Regions from separate parts of the Cupriavidus sp. a3 genome, predicted to be linked through region 2. Evidence: predicted binding sites of a transcription regulator. Region 2 holds the regulator's gene; the other holds the start of a gene.

Region 1 (6,718 bases), 440 kb from region 2:
GACGCCCGCGCGCCATGCAGCGGCGAAGAAAGCACCGGCAAAGCGGACGACGGCCAAGCGCACGACCGCGGCCAAGCATGCGCCGGCCCAGTCGCACACCAAGTCGCATGCCAAGTCTCATGCCGCGGCTCGCAAGAGCACGGGCACGACGCGCCGCAAAGCCGCCTAGCTGGAATCCGGAAAACCGGAGATGGTGCGTTGTGTTTCGCACATCGGCGGACGGCGGGCACTGGCGTGCCCGGCATTGCGCTTCAGCGGTCAGCGCGAAGTGACCTTGAGGTTATCGTTCACCGACGTCACGCCTTCGACACTGCGGATCGTGTCCAGTGCCAGGTTATGCTGTTGCTGGCTTGGCACTGTGCCGCCCACTTCAACCGTGCCATTCTTCGTCTTCACGTGGATGCCGGTCGACTTGAGATCCTTGGCGGTCAGCAGCTTGGTCTTGATCTTGGTGGTGATGGCGCCATCCTCGACCGCCTGCTTGGCCTTGTCGGCGCTCATGTCGGCGCTCGCGCCACGATCCGGGTCGGCCCGGCCCGGCATGCCTGGCGCGGAGTTGACCGGTGCCGCCGGCGCGTTGTCGGCCGCGATGAATATCAGGCCACTTTTGTCCAGCGCCTGCGCGGCGCCGGCAGCCGCCGCCAACGCTGCGGCCACGCAAGCCAGCCTGATGCCGCGCGCGGAAAATCGGGTAATTCGCATGGCTGTGTCTCCTGTACAGGTTCCCAGCGCCTCCGCCGCGTTCGCTGCCTGGCACGCGGGACTGCTGGCACGTTGTCAGTCCGCAAAGTCCATACCAAGTGTTCTCCCAACGCCACGCGGGAGCCGCGGCGACAGGGGTGTGTAAATCGGTCCACCTGTTGTAAAAGCGGGCAGCCGCGCCGGGTGCAGCATGCGGCGCCGCCCGCCACGGCAAGCCCGCTGCCGGCATGCTTCCGCTTGGCATGGCGATTGCAAAACCGGGAATGCGGCAGTCCGCCGCGTCAAGGAGACTAGCAATGGGACAGCAGCAACAGCCGGGTCAATCGCAGTCGGGCCAAAAGCAAGATCAAAAGCAACAAGAACAGCAATCTGGCCAACGCGGCAGCCAGCAATCAGGCGGCATGGGACAACAACAGGGCGGCGGTCAAATGGGTAATCAAGATCGTGGCCAAGGCCAACAGCAACAGCAGGATCGCGGCAGCTCGCAACCGGGCCAGCAGAGCGGTCAACGCAGTGGTCAGCAAGGCGGTCAGGGCGGCCAACAGGGCGGTCAAGGCGGCCAGGGCGGACAACGCCAACAGTAACCTCAGCAGTCAGGCTTGCCGCTGACATAGAGGCAGCTATCCGGGTATGTGCGGCAGCAACATGCGGTGCGGCCGCAGGGGCATACGCCGGAACTTGATCGGCCGGGTCTCCCGAACGGGAGATCCGGCCCTTTTTGCTGAGGTTGCCGCTCTCCTTTCCAAATTGCCGCGGCACCCCGTCGCACGCGTCCGCGGCTTACCGTGTATGCTGGCCGTGACGTCTTCTTGCTTGCCACACGGTCTTGTCCAGCCACACCGATCCCGCCCATTCCGCTGATTCCGCGGTCTCCCGCGACGCCCGGCGCGAACGCAGCGCGCCTGGACCGGTGGCCAGGGTGCGTGCGCACGCCGGCGCGCAGGTACGCGCGCTGACGCGCAGCAATTCCGGCCTCACGCTCGACTATGACAACCCGCCCGGCGACCCCGGGCTGTTCGGCCCCGACGCGGTCTGCTGGCGCGTGCACGCAGACTTCCCGGCAATGCTGGCCGGCGGCGTCAGCGCGCTGCTGCTGCAGACGCTGCATCCGCTGGCGCTGGCCGGCGTGTGGGACCACTCCAGCTTTCGCACCGACATGCAGGGCCGGCTCGGCCGCACCGCCCAGTTTATTGCCGGCACCACTTACGGCAGCCGCGACGATGCCATGGCGCTGATCGGGCGCGTACGGCGCATCCATGCCGGCGTCACCGGCGTGGCGCCGGACGGACGGCCTTATGCGGCGACCGATCCGGCGCTGCTGACATGGGTGCATGTGGCCGAGGTGTCGAGCTTCATGGCGGGCTACCTGCGCTATGTCGGGCCGCTGGGCGAGGCCGAGCAGGACCGCTATTACGACGAGGTCGCGCGCGTTGCGCTGCTGCTCGGCGCAGCCGACGTGCCGCGCTCGCGCGCGGCGGTGGCGGCCTACCTGGAAGCGATGCGGCCCCAGCTGCAGGCCAGCGAGCGCACCCGTGAAGTGGTGCGGCTGGTGCGCAGGATGCCGGTGGCCAACCCGCTGCTGCAACCGGCGGTGCGGATCATGGCCGATGCCGGCATTGCCTTGCTGCCGCCGTGGGCGCGGCAGCAGCTCGACCTCGACGGACCGTCGCTGCGGCGCTCGGCCACGCGGGCTGGCATGCGCGTGCTTGCGCCGGCGCTGCGCTGGGCACTGGGCGCGGGGCTGGCCGCACGGGCACGGCGGCGCGTGGCGCGCGGCGGCAATGTGGGCGGGGCCGCGGGCTAGGACATCCTGGCGCGGCCTTCGGAATATTTACTCCGCAGCCGCTGCCGCGCTGCCGACGCTGCCGCGCAGCACTGTCTCCGGCAGCCGCGCCACCAGCAGCGGCGCCACCAGCGCGCCGGCCATCCGCAGCGGCTTGTCGCGCCCGCTCCACGACATCAGCCGGTCCGCCGCAAACGCGCCGAACGGGATCGCCAGCATCAGCCCGAAGATCACCTGCATGACCGGCACCGGCGGCACGGGAGCGCCGGTGTTGCGCTGGCTGCCGGACTTGGAAGCAGTGCCGCCCGAGGAAGCGGAAGGCCCAACGGGCGGCCGCTTGCAAGGGCGGCGGGGAGGAGGCGGTCATGTGCACCTGCGGACGGCAGGATCGCGGAAAGCCGCGCATCGAGGCGGTGTCGGGCGCGCTAGGGCATATGGCAGCGGTGGCGCGCTATCGGCGGTCAGCGCACAATTCTTGAAGGGAAATGAGAATTAGAGGCAAAAACACCCGCAGTTCGGTGAATTGCCTGTCCGGAAGGTGGCTTTTAATCACGCTGGGCATTCCGAACGGTCGGTTTATTCCCGGCTACAGCGCCACAGAGCGCGACTCAAACGACGTAGGCACCAAAAAAGAAGCCCACGCGCGGGGTGCTCGTAGGCTTTCCAGGACTGCAAGAGCTTGAAACCAAGCTCTCGCCAAGAATATAAACTCGCTTACATGAGGTGTAAATCCCGTTTCTATCAGGGGAATCCCTGTTATGCGACAATTGGCGCACTTTTAGCAATTTGGGTCCTGATATTACTTCAGGACGAATTTTGACTTTCCTTCAGTTTTTCACTGCGTGCCCCGACCGCGTCAGGGCTGGGTGGACACGGCAGGCGGAGATCATTGTGCAGTCGCACAAAACCGGTACAATACCACGGCTCCGAGCGCAACAAATTTTGTAGAGCTAACACTCTAGGCCTGGCGAAGCACTCTGCCCGTCGACGCTTGTAAAACTTTGTTACTCTCGGCGCTGAAGTACTCCCCTTCTCTTCTGGCAGCGCCCCTCGCCGGCATGTGCCCGACACTCCCGCGGCCCACACAAGAGGCCCGCAGGCGTCGCGGCGCCGACGTCCCGACCCGAGGCCGGTTCCGAGAGCGGACCTTTCCCCTGCCGCCCTGGCCGCGCCGCCCACCCGGTCGCCGGCCAACGGACCGTCATCAGCCGCCAGAACCCTTGCGGGCTCTTCCGGAGTCGTTGTGAAGAAGAAGGAAATCCGGCCCAAGCGCTCCACCCGAAAGGAACTGCAGTACCAGCACCTCGCCGCCCAGTCGGCCAACCGCGCGCCGGTGGTCGTCTATTTGTCCAACGGCACGCGCCTGCAGGGGATCGTGCTGGCGACGGACAACTATATGGTGCTGCTCGGCCGGCGGCTGGACGATCCGCAGCCCACCATTGTCTACAAGCAGGCGATTTGTTTGGTGACACCGCTGGACACGCCGGTGGTCGGTATCGATCCGGCGATTGCGGCGGAATTCGTGCCTATCTATATACCGCGGACGCGCAAGGGGCGCTGAAGCAGCCATCGCAACACCACACTCCTGCGGCCTGTTGGCAGGCCGACGCACGCCCGGGCGCCCCCGGCGATACCCCCTGAAACTCTTGCAGAGATCACTCTAAACCTTTGCCGGGGGCGGTCGATAACCCTTGCAACGGAGGCACTCTACGCCCTGCAAAGCAGGCAGCCAACGTTACGGCTAGCAGCCGGAATGCCAAAAAACTTTGCAAATAGGAGTCGTAAATGGCGCAAGTCATTAACACCAATTCGTTGTCTCTGATGACTCAGAACAACATGAACGCTTCGCAATCGTCGCTGAACACGGCGATCCAGCGCCTGTCGTCGGGCCTGCGCATCAACAGCGCCAAGGACGATGCAGCTGGTCAGGCGATTGCGAACCGGTTCACTGCGAACATCAAGGGCCTGACCCAGGCACAGCGCAACGCCAACGACGGCATCTCGCTGGCGCAAACGACCGAAGGCGCGCTGACCGAAGTCAACAACAACCTGCAGCGTATCCGCGAACTGAGCGTGCAGGCCGCCAACGGCTCGAACTCGGCTTCGGACCTGAAGTCGATCCAGGACGAAATCTCGCAGCGCCTGTCGGAAATCGACCGGACTTCGCAACAGACCGACTTCAACGGCGTGAAGGTGCTGTCCTCCAGCGCCAAGCCCCTTACCATCCAAGTTGGCGCTAACGACGGCGAGACGATCACCATCGATTTGGCCGAAATCAGTTCGAAAACTCTGGGGATGCAAGGCTTCAACGTAGCCGGTCCGGCCGCCACCGCTACTTTCGCCTTCGATGGCGCAACTGGCTCGGCAGCTGGCGATGCTCCCACGGCCGCTCAGCTGCAAGCCCTCTACGGCTCGACTACTGCCATTACGACCACTACTGTCGCAGAAGCGAACACGGACGACTTGTCGTCCAAGCTCGGCTTGGCAGCTGGCGGCGCAGTCTTCACCGGCAACGCCGTGGCGGATAAGAACGGTAATCTGTATGCCGAGGTTGCGATCACTCCTAACGGCGCCGGCGAAACCACCTCGCTGATCAACCAAGGCTTCACCGGCGCAGTCGACGGCACTGCAATGTACCGCTATATCGCCTTGGATCCGCAATCGGCCGATACCACGACGACTGCAGGCACGGCCGCCTTCACCGTTGACACGTCGAAAGTTTCAGTTGCTAGCCTGCAGACCGGTACGACCGCGAGCCCGCTGGAGGCGATCGACGCGGCGCTGAAGAAGGTCGACGATCTGCGCAGTTCCCTTGGTGCCGTGCAAAACCGCTTTGACTCGGTGATCGCCAATCTGGGCACTGCAGTAACCAACCTGTCGGCCTCGCGCTCGCGTATTCAAGACGCTGACTACGCCACGGAAGTGTCCAACATGACCCGTGCGCAGATTCTGCAGCAAGCAGGTACCTCTGTGCTGGCGCAAGCCAACCAGACCACGCAAGGCGTGCTCTCGCTGCTGCGTTGATCGCATCCGCGCAAGGCATCAAAGGCTGGGCCGCGAGGCCCAGCCTTTTTTCCCGATCAGTTGGATCGCTTCGCTGGCAGACCGCTGCGAGCCAAGCGTTTCAACCTAACCCCGAATTCTCCCGCCGTGTAAGGAACAGATCATGCCGCCATTCTTGATCTTGAACCCTGGCAAAGTCGGCCTGCCGCCCGAAATGCTCTCCACCAATGACACCGCGGCGCAGCGCACCCCGAAACCAACCGTAGCACCCCAAGCGCTAAGCGAGGCGGCAAGGATGAGCAACGATAGCGCCGACTCCGCGGAAGCACTGGCAGCGCTCGGCGAACTTGCCGACGTGTTGGAGACCACCTCGATCGGCCTGCGTTTCGAGATCGATGAAGACACGAACCGCATCATCACCAAGGTGATCGACAAGGAAACAGGTGACCTGATCCGCCAGATGCCCACCGAAGAGGTGCTGCGCATCGCCCGGGCCATGAACAAGTTGCAGGGGTTGCTCGTCACCCAGAAGGCCTGAGGCACGGAATACCCCACCATCGCCGCGGAAACGAACAAAGTTGAAGAAAGGCACGACACGCATGGCAACGATCTCCTCCATCGGCATCGGCTCCAACCTGGACCTGAGTTCCCTGCTGGACCAGCTCAAGACGGCTGAGCAAGCGCCGCTCACCGCCATCAACAACCAGGCCAGGAGTTACCAGACCAAGCTGTCAGCCTTCAGCCAGCTGCAAAGCGTGCTGTCGGCATACCAGGCCGCGGCCAAGAAGCTGTCCAACGCCGATACATTCGGCGCGGTCAAGGCCACCGTCGGCTCCACCGACGTGATGTCGGTGACCACCGCAGCCAATGCCGTACCGGGCAACTACAGCATCACCGTCAACACGCTGGCCACCGCCCAGTCGCTCGTGAGCGGCAACGTCGCCGACCAGAAGGCGGCGATCGGCGGGGGCGAGATCACCTTTGACTTTGGCGAAGCGCTGGCCACCGGTGGCGCCGCCACCAGCACCAAGAAGGTCACGATCCCGGCCAACGCATCGCTGGAAGGCGTGCGCGACGCCATCAACAAGGCTGGCGTCGGCGTGACCGCGAGCATCGTCAACGATGGCAGCGCCACGCCTTACCGCCTGGTGCTGACTTCCGACAAGACCGGCACGCAAGCCACGATGCGCGTGTCGTCGGGCGATGCCGCATTGAACAACCTCGTTGCCT
Region 2 (6,718 bases):
ACCGTGCGGCCGATCAGCGCGGCGGAGTCCATCGCGCGGCTGGCGCTGACCTGGTTCAGCAGCTGCGACAGGGTCGCATTCATGGTCTGCATGCCGCTGACGGTGGAGATCTGCGCCAGCTGCGAGGTCAGCTGCGAGTTGTCCAGCGGCTTGAGCGGGTCCTGGTTGTTGAGCTGGGTCACCAGCATCTTCAGGAAGTTGTTCTGCAGGTCGGCGGCGCTGGCGCTGCTGTTCTTCAGAGCATCGTTGATGTTGGTGGTACTGCTGTTGCTGTTGACCGAAGAAGTGGTTGTCATGTCGCGCGGTTCCTCTTTCCTTAGCTCGTCGAGGGCCGTTACTGGCCGATCGTCAGCGTCTTGAGCATCATGTTCTTGGCGGAGTTGAGCACCTCGACATTGGCCTGGTACGAGCGCGAGGCCGAGATCATGTTGACCATCTCTTCCACCGGGTTGACGTTGGGCATGACCACGTAGCCCTGCGCGTTCGCCATCGGATGCGTGGGGTTGTGGACCATGCGCGGCGGCGAAGGGTCTTCGCTGATGCCGGCCACCTGTACCCCGCCGACGTCGCTCTGGCCGGGCGTGGGCGCCATGCCGAACACGACCTGCTTGGCACGGTAGGCCTGCCCGTCCGGGCTGACCACGCTGTCGGCGTTGGCCAGGTTGGACGCGGTCACGTTCATGCGCTGCGACTGCGCCGCCATGGCCGAGCCCGCGACGTCGAAGATGTTCATTGCCGGCATGCGCTCCCTCCTTGCTGCTGGATCTGTTGCTCGCTTATTGCTGGATCGCCGCCAGCATGGTCTTGATCTTCGAGTTCATCACCGTCAGGCCCGACTCGAAATGCACCGCGTTGTCGGCGAAGGCCACGCGCTCGGCATCCATTTCAACGGTGTTGCCGTCGACGCTGGACTGCAGCGGAATGCGGTAGGCCAGATCGAACGCCTCGCGGGTCGGCGCCTGCGCGGGCAGGTGGCGGACCTGGGTGGTCGACAGCGACATGCCTTCGTTGCGATGGCCGCGTTCCACGGACTGCGCCAGCGTGCTGGCGAAATCGAAGTCGCGGGCCTTGTAGCCCGGGGTATCGGCGTGCGCGATGTTGGAGGCAATCACCGATTGCCGCTGGTTGCGCAGGCTCAGCGCTTCCTGCTGGAAGCGTAGCGACGCGTCGAGTCTGTCGATCATGCTGGCATCTCCCTGGACGACCTTCTTCAGGGGTGCCATCTTAGGCGGGGGCCTGTCGCGCCAATCGGATGAATAAGGACGGGAAATCCTTGCATTTCGGCACGCCCTCGCGCGAGGCGCTGCCTACAATCGGAACCCGATGACTGATGTAGACGGGGGCGCGCCGCCGGTCACGGGGCAGCGCGCCGGGCATGCCAGCGCAGGCCCGCCGTCCTTGCCGGGAAGACCAGATGAACCCCAATCGCCGCTCCCTCCGACGCACCCTCGGCCGCTATTCCCGCCGCAACGGCCCGCGCAAGGCGCAGACCCTGCTGGCGGCAGGCCTGCTGTGCCTTGCCGGGGCCGCCGGCGCTGCGCCGGCGCAGGCCACTCCGGTCGCCATGCAGGCACCGGCGGCCGGCCAGCACACGGCCACTGCAAGCCCCTTCACCGAGGATCCCGCACGCGCTGCCGTGGAGCGCTTCCTGCTGCAGCAGACCGCCGGCCTGCCCGGCAAGGTCAGCGTGCAGGTGGCTCCGCCGTCGGGCGGCCGCGCGCCGGAGTGCGTATCGCCCGACCCGTTCCTGCCCGCCGGCGCCTCGCCGTGGGGGCGGGTCTCGGTCGGCGTGCGCTGTGGCGGCGAGCGGCCGTGGGTGCGCTATATGCAGGCGCGCGTATCGGTGCTGACCGACTATTACGTCGCGTCGCGCGCCCTGGGTCCGGGCGAACCGGTCAGCCAGGCCGATATCGAAGTGCGCCAGGGCGACCTTGCCACCTTGCCGCGCGCGGTCATCACCGACCCGGCCCAGCTCGCCGGCGCCGTCGCCGCCAACCGCATCGCCGCCGGCTCGCCCATGCGCAGCGACCTGCTGCGCAAGGCCATCGCGGTGCGCCAGGGACAGACCGTCACGGTGTCGGTCGAGGGTGAGGCGTTCCAGATCTCCAGCGAGGGCAAGGTGCTGGCCGACGCCGCCACCGGCAATACCGTGCAGGTCCGCCTGCGCAACGGCCAGGTGGTCAACGGGCTGGTGCGCAGCGGTGATACCGTCGTGCTGCAATAAGCACTTCGAGTCTGCCGATCGTGGCTGGCAGCCGGATTCCGATGGCACCGCGGCATGCGAAAATGCCGCCGGTCCAGCCGTGCGGGCGATATGGGACGCACCCCTGGGGCACGTTCCCTAAAGATTTCCCCGCCACGGCCGTAATGCCATAGGAAACCAGCAAGGAACGCCCGTGAAGATCAACCATTCCACCTCGTCCCGGCCCGCCGACGCGCCCGCAGGCGACGCCGCCGCCCGGCCCCAGGCCGCACCGGCCAGCGCCGCCCCGCCGTCCTCCGGGCTGAGCGTCAGTCCGCTGGCCGCACAGGTGCGCGAGATCAGCAGCCGCCTGGCGCAGGAAACCGACGACGATATCGATACCGCCAAGGTCGAAGAAATCCGCCAGGCCATCGCCGAAGGCCGGATCAAGATCGACCCGGGCAAGATTGCCGATGGCCTGCTCGCCAGCTTGCGCGAGCTAGGCCAGGCCGACCCTCAATAGCCAAATCATGAGCCAAAGCCTGATCCAGTCCCTGCAGCGTGAAACCGAAGGCGTTGAAGCTTTCGGGCAACTTCTTGCGCAAGAGCGAGATGCCATCAAGCGCGGGGATTTCACTGCGCTCAGCGAGTTGCTGACGCGCAAGGTGGAAGTGGGTCAGGGGCTGTCGCGGCAGGTCCGGGCGCGGGAAGCGCAGATGCAGGTGCTGGGCCTGCGTGCTGGCGCGGACGGGCAATTGCTTGGCCGGCTCGATGCCGGCGTGGCGGAGGCCTGGCGCAAGCTGATCTTTGCTGCGCGGGTGACGCGGGATGGCAATGCGCTGAATGGCGCGGTCATCAAGGCACATCTCGATTTCACGCAGCAGGCGATTCAGGCGCTGCGGCAGCATAGTGGCGGGGATGCCGGGTTGTATGGGAAGGATGGGAAGGCGGCGACCGGGGTTGGGGGGGTGAGCCTGGCGGCAGGCTGATTTGGGTTTTGCTTTGCGGACCGGCATCGGCTTTTTGTTGCGTGCCTTGCGGATAGGTCCCCATCTGGTGGCCAGCCAGGCACCTAGAACAGATGCCTACCGAAAGCCCACAACCACCTCATTACTCCGCCCCTGCAAAACCGGCACCAGACTCCCCTGTCCCGGCACCCGAAACGCAAACACAAACCCCTTGGTAGCATCATCGCCGGAGAACGCGGACGTTAGCCCCTCGGCCTGGGGCAACATCACACACCGCTGCGCATTGCACAAATATGCCTGCAACTCGGCCGGCGGCGTCCGCGCAAAGCTGTAACGCCACCGCACCGTCGTAATCACCCCTTCAGCCTGCGGCAACACCCCCACAGGCTGAATCGGCGCCGACACCGCCCGCTGCCCCCGCCCATGCAACGCCGGCCCATTGACCGACCCGGTCCACGCATGCCGTGTCCCACCTTCGATCGCCGACCAGGCACAAGCCGACGCAGCGAGCAGCACGACGCCGGCGCCGCGGGCAAGCAGGCCACCAACACCCATCACAACAACCCACGCAACTGGTTCCGCAACCGCGTAATCGCCTGCCCCCGGATCTGGCACACGCGCGACTCGGTCACATCCAGCACCGCCCCGATCTCCCGCAGGTTCAGCTCCTGGTCATAGCACAGCGACAGCACCAGCTTCTCGCGCTCGGGCAGCCGGTCGATGGCGCGGATCAGCGCTTGGCGCATGCCGCTTTCCATCAGCACCGTCAGCGGATTGCCGTCGTCGCTGCCGGCAAGATGGCGGTCGAGGAAATCCTCTTCCCCGGAGCGCTCGAAATCCTCGTAATGCAGCAGCTGGCAGCCATAGACCTCGTTGAGCAGGACCTGGTATTCGCCCAGCGGCATCTCCATCGCCTCGGCCACCTCGGAATCGAGCGGCGTGCGTCCGAGCTTCTGCTCGAGCGAGCGCTGGGTGCGTTCGATGCGCCGCGTGAACTGGCGCAGGCTGCGCGACTGCCAGTCGTTAGCGCGCACCTCGTCGAGCATGGCGCCGCGGATGCGCTGGCTGGCGTAGGTCTCGAAGCGCGCGCCGTGGGTGTCTTCATAGCGCTTGGCGGCGTCGAGCAGGCCGATCATGCCGGCCTGGATCAGGTCGTCGATCTGCACGCTGGCAGGCAGCTTGGCGGCCAGCTGCAAGGCGATGCGACGCACCAGCTGTGCGTGCGCCTTGACCACATCGGCCTGGTCGAGCTTTCCCTGGATCGTGTACATGGTGCAATTCTCGTGAATGCTGGATTGCTGGACGGGCACGCCACGCGGCGCGCCGGCTGGCTCAGGGTCTGGTTCGTTGGTAAGGCATGGCTCGGGTGGCGCTCACGCCGGCACCGGCGTCGCGGCAGGGGCCGGCGTCTCGGCGCGCAGCGGCCAGCCGCCGATGCTGCCGGCGGTGCGTCGCAGCGCGCTGGTCGCGGGTGCTGCCGGGAAGGCCTCGACCACGCAGCGGCCAAGCTGCACGCCGCGCGCCACCAGCGGGTCGGCCGGCAGCCAGCCGGCGCACAGCACTTCCACGCCGAGGTACTGGCTGGCGGTACGCGCCAGGTTGCGCAGGATCGCCTGCACGGCGGCTTCGGTGGCGGCCATGTTGACCACCAGGTAGAAGCGGCGCCAGGCATACAGGTGATGCAGGCGCTTGATGCAGGCATAGGCGGCGGTGATCGACGCCAGCTCCGGGCGCATCACGATCACCACGTTGTGCGCGCCGCCGGCAAAGGGCGACAGCGCGCCGTCGGCATCGGCGGTGGCATCGACCAGCACGCTGCGAAAGGCCGACAGCGCCGCGGCGGGCACGTCGAGCCCCGCGCGTTGGCGGCCGGCCGGCAGCACCGATACCGCGCCGCCGGTGCCGACGCCCGCCACGGCTTCCAGCGGCAGGCGTCCTTCCTGCACGTCGGCGAGCGTGCCGGCCGGGGTCGCGCCGGCGAGCCTGGTCGCGCGCGCCGTGGCCGGGTCTTCGTCGAGCAGCAGTACGCGCTCGCCCTGCATCGCAAGCGCGTGCGAAAGGCCCAGCGCCACCGTGGTGGCGCCGGCACCGCGTTCGCTGGCGACCACGGCGATGCGGCGCGTGGTGCGCGGCGCCAGCATGCGCCGCAGGCTTTCCGCCTGGTCCATGGCGAGCGTGCTCACTGCAGGGCTCCCATGACATCGGCCGCTTCCGCGACAGCGGGTGCCGCCGCGGCGCGGCCGGAGTAATTCTCCAGCACGTCGAGCAGCGCCAGCATGCGGCCCATGCCTTCATTGAGCACGGTGCCCGGCACCGCCGTGCCGGCTCGCACGGTGCGCCCGGCCAGGCGTGCCAGGAACGCCGGCGCGGTCGCGGTTGGCGCGTGTTCGAGGCACAGCACCGACAGGCCAAGCTGCAGCGCCGCGAGCGCGGCACTGGCGGCGTGGCCGGCTTCGGCATCCTGCGCGAAGTGGTCGATGGCATGGCGCAGCGTGCGCAGGCGCGTTTCGGCCGTATCCGACCATGGCGCCCAGTGCGCCACCTGTGCTGCATCCGGCGCCAGCGCCGGGTCGCACAGCAGATAACGGGTATCGAGCAGCTCGCCGCTGGCGCGGTCGACCAGGCGCACCACCACCAGGCAGGCATCGATGCCGCCTTCGGGAGCGCCCTTGCCACGCGCGGGGCTGTCGGGCACGCGCACGTCGGCAGTGGCCAGCCAGCGTACCGCGTCGCGCTCGCACACGATGGCGTCGCCGATGGCGTGGAAGGTCAGCGTATCGGCGAGTGCATCGAGCTTCCAGGCGGCGCCTGCGCCCACCACGCGCACGGTCTTGCGCGCGCCCGCGATCCAGCGTTCGCCGGCCTGCTGCCAGCGCGCCAGCGTGGCGGCGGACGGCATCGCGTCGACCACGTTGACCACCCTGCGCGCAGCGCTCATGGCGGCGCGCAGGTTGGCGGCCTCGGCGTCGGCCTCGCCCAGCGGCTGGCCGGCGCGGCCAGCGGCGGTGACGGTGGCGGCCAGCGGCGTGCCGTCGCGGTCGCCCAGCCACAGCGTGTGCTGCAGCGGCTGCGGCGTGCGGCGGCCGGGCACGCTGACCGGCAGCGTGGCCGCCAGCGCCAGCACGTACTGGTCGCAGGCACGGTTGACGTCGCGGCAGACCGCTTCGCGCACCTGCTGCGCCATCGCGCGCAGCGCGGTATCGCCCGCGGTGCGCTGCTGCCACAGCGAGCGCGCCAGGTCGAAGCCCAGGCCCGCGCCGTTGAGTTCCGCGACACACTGGCCCAGCGCATCGGCGCTGTCGGTGAGCGAGCGCAGCACGTCTTCGGCGCCGCCCTTCCCGCCCTTCCCGGACTGATCGTCCGCTGCCGCGTGGCGGCGGCGCGCGACGTCGGCATCGTTAAAGACCGAGCCGCGGCGCGGTGTCAGGAAAGCGCGTTCGACCAGCGCGGCGCTGCTGGCCAGCTCCAGGTGCTCGGGCACGCGCTGGCCGGTCGAGGCGTAGAACACCGGCAGCCGATGGCGGATCACCACATCGAGCACCGAGCCCAGGTGGGTAGCTTCATCCAG

The links. The regulator FliA, encoded in region 2, starts transcription of late flagellar genes. The targets are predictions, from matches to a motif close to CTAAAGTTTNNNNNNNNNNNGCCGNTA.
Region 1: ACAD63_RS22565 (FliC/FljB family flagellin) is a predicted target of FliA. The motif match lies at 4,146-4,172, and genes of this name have one in related genera.

Annotation. Positions count from the first base shown of each region.
Region 1 is NZ_CP170644.1:133,354-140,071, reverse strand. Features, by position in the region: gene ACAD63_RS22595 (Ku protein) at 1-169, shown strand, start outside; gene ACAD63_RS22590 (BON domain-containing protein) at 259-702, opposite strand; gene ACAD63_RS22585 (hypothetical protein) at 1,095-1,280, opposite strand; gene ACAD63_RS22580 (oxygenase MpaB family protein) at 1,529-2,506, shown strand; gene ACAD63_RS22575 (hypothetical protein) at 2,534-2,725, opposite strand; gene ACAD63_RS22570 (RNA chaperone Hfq) at 3,729-4,046, shown strand; gene ACAD63_RS22565 (FliC/FljB family flagellin) at 4,271-5,509, shown strand; gene ACAD63_RS22560 (flagellar protein FlaG) at 5,652-6,026, shown strand; gene fliD (flagellar filament capping protein FliD) at 6,088-6,718, shown strand, end outside.
Region 2 is NZ_CP170644.1:2,130,392-2,137,109, forward strand. Features, by position in the region: gene flgD (flagellar hook assembly protein FlgD) at 1-296, opposite strand, end outside; gene flgC (flagellar basal body rod protein FlgC) at 335-742, opposite strand; gene flgB (flagellar basal body rod protein FlgB) at 777-1,184, opposite strand; gene flgA (flagellar basal body P-ring formation chaperone FlgA) at 1,415-2,224, shown strand; gene flgM (flagellar biosynthesis anti-sigma factor FlgM) at 2,397-2,705, shown strand; gene ACAD63_RS31520 (flagella synthesis protein FlgN) at 2,713-3,171, shown strand; gene ACAD63_RS31525 (flagellar protein FlhE) at 3,268-3,705, opposite strand; gene ACAD63_RS31530 (RNA polymerase sigma factor FliA) at 3,705-4,421, opposite strand; gene ACAD63_RS31535 (MinD/ParA family ATP-binding protein) at 4,524-5,318, opposite strand; gene flhF (flagellar biosynthesis protein FlhF) at 5,330-6,718, opposite strand, start outside.